Regions from separate parts of the Thermosynechococcus sp. Uc genome, predicted to be linked through region 2. Evidence: predicted binding sites of a transcription regulator. Region 2 holds the regulator's gene; the other holds the start of a gene.
What was found. Region 2 encodes HrcA, which represses chaperone genes, less so after heat shock. Its sites were predicted from a motif close to TTAGCACTCNNANNNTNNGAGTGCTAA; they were not measured.
Positions count from the first base shown of each region.

Region 1: the regulator HrcA is predicted to act here: its motif matches at 1,540-1,566, upstream of groES (co-chaperone GroES).

Region 1 is NZ_JARJMS020000012.1:14,932-18,354, forward strand. Features, by position in the region: gene P3X23_RS01410 (carbohydrate ABC transporter permease) at 594-1,478, shown strand; gene groES (co-chaperone GroES) at 1,664-1,975, shown strand; gene groL (chaperonin GroEL) at 2,044-3,423, shown strand, end outside.
Region 2 is NZ_JARJMS020000013.1:13,404-16,826, forward strand. Features, by position in the region: gene carA (glutamine-hydrolyzing carbamoyl-phosphate synthase small subunit) at 1-1,092, opposite strand, end outside; gene hrcA (heat-inducible transcriptional repressor HrcA) at 1,186-2,244, opposite strand; gene P3X23_RS01580 (hypothetical protein) at 2,484-2,630, opposite strand; gene glgA (glycogen synthase GlgA) at 2,737-3,423, opposite strand, start outside.

The sequences.
Region 1 (3,423 bases), on a different contig from region 2:
AAAGTAGCCGCCAAGACAATTCCGAGAACTGCAAGGGCAACAAGCAATTGACACTCCCCTGTTTGAAAACAGAGGATCCTAGGAGGATGCTACGCAACTTTATATTCCTTCAGGGAAGAATACACCACTTCTTCCTTTTTTAGGCTCTTAAGCTATCGTTTAACACTTCGTGATATACATGGTCTTGGTTGCGTATTTAATTTTAGAGCTAGTGGACATACCAGAATACTTTGGGAAGAAACGGTTAGACAAGTTGAGATATTGGCAATTAGAACTCAGTCGGCGATGTTCAATAGTGCATTGGAGCTTTGATTGGCCGCCAGAGCTACTGGTGGCCTCTCACATCCGCTCGACGCAGGCTTAGAGTGTTAGGTTTTGTTACAGGATTCAGCACTTTTGGTGAAGGGGGTGCTCTGGAGTAGTGACTTTACCCAATTGGAGTACCAGTTGGTCGGGGGGGCTGGCTGTTGGTAGCTTTACTGTTGCCTTGAGTACAGCAGTGTGGCCACTCCTGAATGCCGCCATTGGCATCCGCGTTTCCCCCAAAGAGGAAATCGAGGGGGTGGATATTGGCGAGCATGACATGAAAGCCTATGCCTGCTTCCTTTGCCGCGAAGTTCCGCGAAGAAGTCAAAGGGTTTGTGGATTTGCTAAAGAGAGGTGCGGCAGTGGTTACTCCTAGGGCAGGCTTAACACTTGTATTGGCACTGGGGGCGTTGCTGGTACTCAGCCCTTTATTGGTGGCGCTTTGTACCTCCGCGTGGCCACCGGGAACCTTGCCCACCCAATTGTTGCCCCCTCAAGGCTGGACATGGCAAAGCTATCAAGCGGCATGGCAGCAGGGACACTTTATCTTGGCTTTTGCCAACTCAACGTTTGTGGCTTTGGCGGTGACGGCGCTTCAGTTGGTGACCTCAGCCTTAGCAGGTTACGCCCTTGCGCGGCTTTCGTTTCCGGGTCAACAGACAATTTTGCTGCTGATGCTGGCAACCCTAGTGATCCCATTTCAACTCTTGGTAATCCCCATTTTTCTCATCCTCAAGGCGGGTCATCTCATCAATACCTATGGGGCATTGATCTTACCAACTGCGGCCAATGGCTTTGGTGTTTTTTTGATGCGGCAGTTTTTTCTCACCTTGCCCGTTGCCCTTGAGGAGGCAGCACTCTTGGATGGGGCAAATCGGTGGCAAGTGCTCTGGTATATTCTCTTGCCCCTGAGCCGACCGGCCTTGGTGACGCTGTTTATCTTTACCTTTGTCGGGGAGTGGAATGATCTTTTTAAGCCCTTGGTCTTTACCACCAAACCAGAACTGATGACGGTGCAGCTTTCCCTAGCCAATTTTCAGGAGCAGTTCACCAATGATTGGCCGTTGATGATGGCGGCGGCGGTGATCGCCACTGTGCCGGTGATGATTTTGTTTATTTTGGGTCAGCGGCAACTCATTCGTGGCATTGCGACTACAGGGCTAAAGAGCTAAAGTGCCGTTCGGAAAACCGTACTGCAACAGGAGTTGCGATCGCTAACTCTCTCTCGCTACATTAGCACTCGAAGGGTGAGAGTGCTAAACAATAACAAGTCAGGCTCTTACCCCCAGAGACTGCGCGATGAGCCGTGCAGTGAGTGATATAGTCCATACTCTTACAATTGGGAGAACAGTACGCTATGGCACCCGTATCTCTAAGCGTTTCAACTGTGAAGCCTTTGGGCGATCGCATTTTTGTCAAAGTCAGCGAAAGTGAGGAACGTACCGCAGGGGGCATCCTTCTGCCCGACAACGCCCGTGAAAAACCCCAAGTGGGCGAAGTGACCGCCGTAGGTCCCGGTAAACTCACTGAAGACGGCAAGCGCCAGCCCATGGATGTGAAAGTGGGGGACAAAGTGCTGTACTCCAAATATGCCGGTACCGAAGTGAAACTGGCGGGCGAAGACTACGTTCTCCTCTCGGAAAAAGACATCTTGGCCATTGTTGGCTAGGTCGCTGACTCCTTTTCATTGCTGTGCGATTTTTCATCACTGTTGAACGATTGAGGTAGGAAACACATATGGCGAAGCGCATTATCTACAACGAAAATGCTCGTCGTGCCCTCGAAAAAGGGATGGACATTTTGGCTGAATCCGTGGCCGTGACCCTAGGTCCAAAAGGGCGGAACGTGGTTCTGGAGAAAAAATTTGGTGCGCCGCAAATTGTCAACGACGGTGTCACTATTGCCAAAGAAATTGAGCTTGAAGATCACATTGAAAACACGGGTGTGGCCCTAATCCGTCAAGCCGCCTCCAAAACCAATGATGCTGCAGGCGACGGTACCACTACGGCGACGGTGCTGGCCCATGCCATGGTGAAAGAAGGGTTGCGCAACGTTGCCGCCGGTGCGAACCCCATTGCCCTGAAACGGGGGATTGACAAAGCCACCCACTTCCTTGTTGAAAAAATTGCTGAACACGCCCGTCCTGTGGAAGATTCCAAAGCCATTGCCCAAGTGGCTGCCATTTCCGCGGGGAACGATGAAGAGGTGGGTCGGATGATTGCCGATGCCATGGAGAAAGTGGGTAAAGAGGGCGTGATCTCCCTTGAAGAGGGCAAATCCATGACCACCGAACTGGAGGTCACCGAGGGGATGCGCTTTGACAAGGGGTATATCTCCCCCTACTTTGCCACCGATACCGAGCGCATGGAAGCGGTGTTCGATGAACCCTTCGTGCTGATCACCGACAAGAAAATTACCTTAGTTCAAGACTTGGTGCCGATCCTTGAACAAGTGGCTCGCGCCGGTAAACCCTTGGTGATCATTGCTGAAGACATCGAGAAAGAAGCCTTGGCCACCCTCGTGGTCAACCGCCTGCGCGGTGTTTTGAATGTAGCTGCGGTGAAAGCTCCCGGCTTTGGCGATCGCCGTAAAGCGATGCTGGAAGATATTGCCGTCCTCACAGCGGGTCAGGTGATTACCGAAGATGCGGGTCTGAAGCTGGAAAATACCAAGCTGGATATGCTGGGTAAAGCTCGCCGCATCACAATCACCAAGGATCACACCACGATTGTGGCGGAAGGTAATGAAAAAGCCGTCAAAGCTCGCTGCGAGCAAATCCGTCGTCAGATTGAAGAAACCGACTCTAGCTACGACAAAGAAAAACTGCAAGAGCGGTTGGCTAAACTCGCCGGTGGTGTGGCGGTGATTAAAGTCGGTGCTGCTACCGAAACTGAAATGAAAGATCGCAAACTCCGTTTGGAAGATGCGATTAACGCCACCAAAGCCGCTGTGGAAGAGGGGATTGTCCCCGGTGGGGGTACTACTTTGGTTCACTTGGCTCCTGAGTTGAGTAACTGGGCGGCTGAGCACCTAACGGGTGAAGAACTGATTGGTGCCAACATTGTTGAGCGCGCCCTCAGTGCTCCTCTGCGTCGCATTGCTGAAAACGCAGGGCAA
Region 2 (3,423 bases):
AAAGAGATAATCAGCATCATGGGGGCCTGGACTGGCTTCAGGGTGATACTGCACTGAAAAAATCGGCAATGTTTGGTGCTTCAGACCGGCAACGGTTTTGTCATTGAGGTTAAAGTGGGTAATCTCAACGGGAGTTTGGGCAAGGGATTCTGCGGTGATGGCAAAGCCGTGGTTTTGGCTGGTAATTTCTACTTCCCGCGTCAGGCCAACGGGTTGATTCAACCCTCGGTGACCAAACTTGAGCTTAAAAGTCTCCGCCCCTAGGGAGAGTCCAAACAACTGATGCCCCAGACAAATGCCAAACATCGGACGCTGAGCGGCCAGTAATTTGCGCACCGTTTCAATACCCTCCTGCACCGCCGCAGGATCACCGGGGCCATTGGAGAGGAAAATGCCGTCGGGATCATAGCTGAGAATCGTTTCCGCTGGCGTATCCGCTGGCACGACAATCACACGGCAGCCATAGCTGGCCAAGCGACGAAGAATGTTGCGCTTCACGCCAAAGTCAATGGCCACAACCGTCAAAGGTGGCTCTTCCGTAGCTGTTTGGGAACGAAATTCCCAAGCGGGCGGCGTGGGTTCTCTCCATTCGTAGGGGGTGCGAGTAGTCACCACCTTGGCTAGATTTTGTCCCTGCATACTGGGGGCGGCAAGGACTTTTTGCAGCAGTTCAACAGGATCAAGAATTTCGGTGGAAATGCCGCCATTCATGGCACCAGCAGTGCGAATTTTGCGGGTAAGAGCACGGGTGTCAATTCCATAAATCGCAGGAATACGATGGGCTTTGAGGTAGTCGGGCAATGATTGTTGCGATCGCCAGTTACTGGGAACATCACAGATATTGCGAGCGACAGCACCGCGCACTTGGGGGCGATCGGATTCATCATCTTCGGGGGTGGTTCCCGTATTGCCCAACTCAGGGTAAGTGAATGTCACAATTTGACCACAATAGCTCGGGTCAGTGAGCACCTCTTGATAACCCGTCATGCCCGTATTAAAGACTACTTCGCCAATGGCTGTCCCCGGTGCTCCAAAGGAAAAGCCGCGAAAGACTGAACCATCGGCGAGAACCAGCAAGGCGGGTGTAGGCATTTCAATATCTCCAACGGCGGAAGCCCAATAGTTTATTCTGCATGATAAAGCCAACCGTTAAGTGCACAGAACGTATCTCATGTTTTGATGTCATTAGCGGCAGCGACTCACTTGCTCTGTCAAGTAATCTGCGGCTGTGGCCACCAGCGGAATAATCCGGGCATAGGGCATCCGCGTCGGTCCTAAAATACCGACACTGCCCACAGGGGAGTTGCCATAGCAATAGCAGGAATAGACCAATGTACAGGACTGCATCGGTGCTAGGGCATTTTCACTGCCAATGCGGATTTGCACTTGCGAGGGGGCTTGGCTATCGGCACTAATCAAGGGAGCTAGTTGATCCTGTTGGTCTTCAAGAAGATGCAGCAGCATTTGCACCTGCTCCACTTGGGAAAATTCGGGCTGCTGGAGGACATCGGCAAGGCCACTGATGACAAAGGAGGTTCCCTGGTGGCTGTAACGATCGCTCAACTGCTGCAGTAGGGTCTGAAGCTGCTGGCTGTAGGTTTGAAACTCCAAATCCAGTTTTTGCCAGTCAATGGCACTCAGTTCCACCAGCGATCGCCCCTGTAACTGGTGATTGAGGAAGTTTGTCAGTACCTGTAGGGTGCGCTCCCGGAGCTCAGGGTCTTCTTCCCCTTGATCCAATTGAATCAGTGCCGACTGGGTTTCGTAGGTGTCAAGAACAAGGATGACCATCACCTGCTGCGGCTCCAAAGACACCAGTTGAATGACCCGAATCTGCCGCTCCAAGCGATTGGGGAGTGTAATTAGCGTAATGTAACCACTAAGATCCGACAACAACTGTGCCGCTTGGCGCAAAATGACCTCAAGGCGTTGCTGTCCCGAAATAAGCCGCTCACTCAAGAGGCTTTCGGCTTTGCGAGCCACATCGGGAATGGGTTGAACCAATTCATTTACATAAACGCGGTAGCCAGAATCTGAGGGTACCCGTCCGGCGGAAGTGTGGGGCTGGTAAAGCAGGCCGCTTTTTTCGAGGAGCAGCATGGTATTGCGCACCGTAGCTGGGCTAACGTTGAGGTTGTACTCAGTGGCGATCGCCTTTGAGCCGACAGGTTCTGCGGTGGCAATGTCAGGGTTTATTGTGGCGCCTAGAAGTTGCTTTTGGCGATCGCTGAGTTCAATCGTCATCACCCCTGACACCTGAGATTTCTTATTGATGTTGTTTATTTATTAGTAGTTTAATTTTAATTTATCTATCTATAAACTAGCGTTCCCATCTCAGCAATTGAGGCTGACCTAAGGTCAGCGCCAGCTGCAAGAGATTACTGGGGGCAATTGTGCCTGCGGTGCCTCAATTTGCGCTCGTTCTCCCACCAGTTTATGGCGGCGCAACTGAGCCGTTTCCGCATCTAAAAGGCCTGAGCCTTCTAGTTCTGAGAGTTGTTGCAGTTGCCTGTCAATGGCTTCAATTTATTCCAAAGGGAGAGCAGTTGATCTCTGCTAACGGGGCGATCGCTGACATAGCCTTGGGCTAAGGCAATCACGGTTATACCCGCTGCCACTAGTACCGTCACTGGGGACGGATGCTCTCCACGTCGAGTACCCAGTGGTCAATCTCCTGCCAGTGAAGATCAACGTACTCGTAGGCAATAATGACCAGACACTGCGCAGCCACGATCATTAGGTCATTGCCGGTACCGGTGTTGGATGAGGGTTGGGCATTGCCTCTGGCGGTAACCCATAAATTGAGTTATAAAGGGCATTGTAGGCCAGTGCTGATTTTGTCCAGCTAAAGTCCTCACGCATACCCCGCTGCTGAAGGGTGTGCCACTCCCGTTTGTAGCGATAGCCTTCCCAAGCCCGCACCAGACAGGTATAGAAGTCAAGGGGTTCATAGCGATCAAAACAGTAGCCCGTTCCTGTCTGTTTCTCTGGGTCGTGGTGAGAAACTGTATCCACAAGACCACCCGTGCGACGCACAATCGGCACACAGCCATAGCGAAGAGCAATCATTTGGGCAATGCCACATGGCTCAAACCGACTCGGCATAGTGAAGGCATCGGCACCCCCATAAATCCGCCGTGACAGCACATCACTGTAGAGTAACTGGACACTACAGCGTCCCGGAAACCGTGAGGCAATTTGCCACATCTGGGTTTCATAGTAGCGATCGCCTGTCCCCAATAGGACAAACTGGCTATCGGTGTAAGCCAAAAAGCGATCCAGTACCTGAATCAGTAGATCTAGACCCTTTTGCTCCACCAAGCGGGTAACCATCCCCACCAAGAAAGCAGCGGAGTTCACCTCTAGTCCCAGTTCCTCTTGCAGGGCAATTTTGTTAGCCTTGCGTCGCTCTAGCGTATCCAC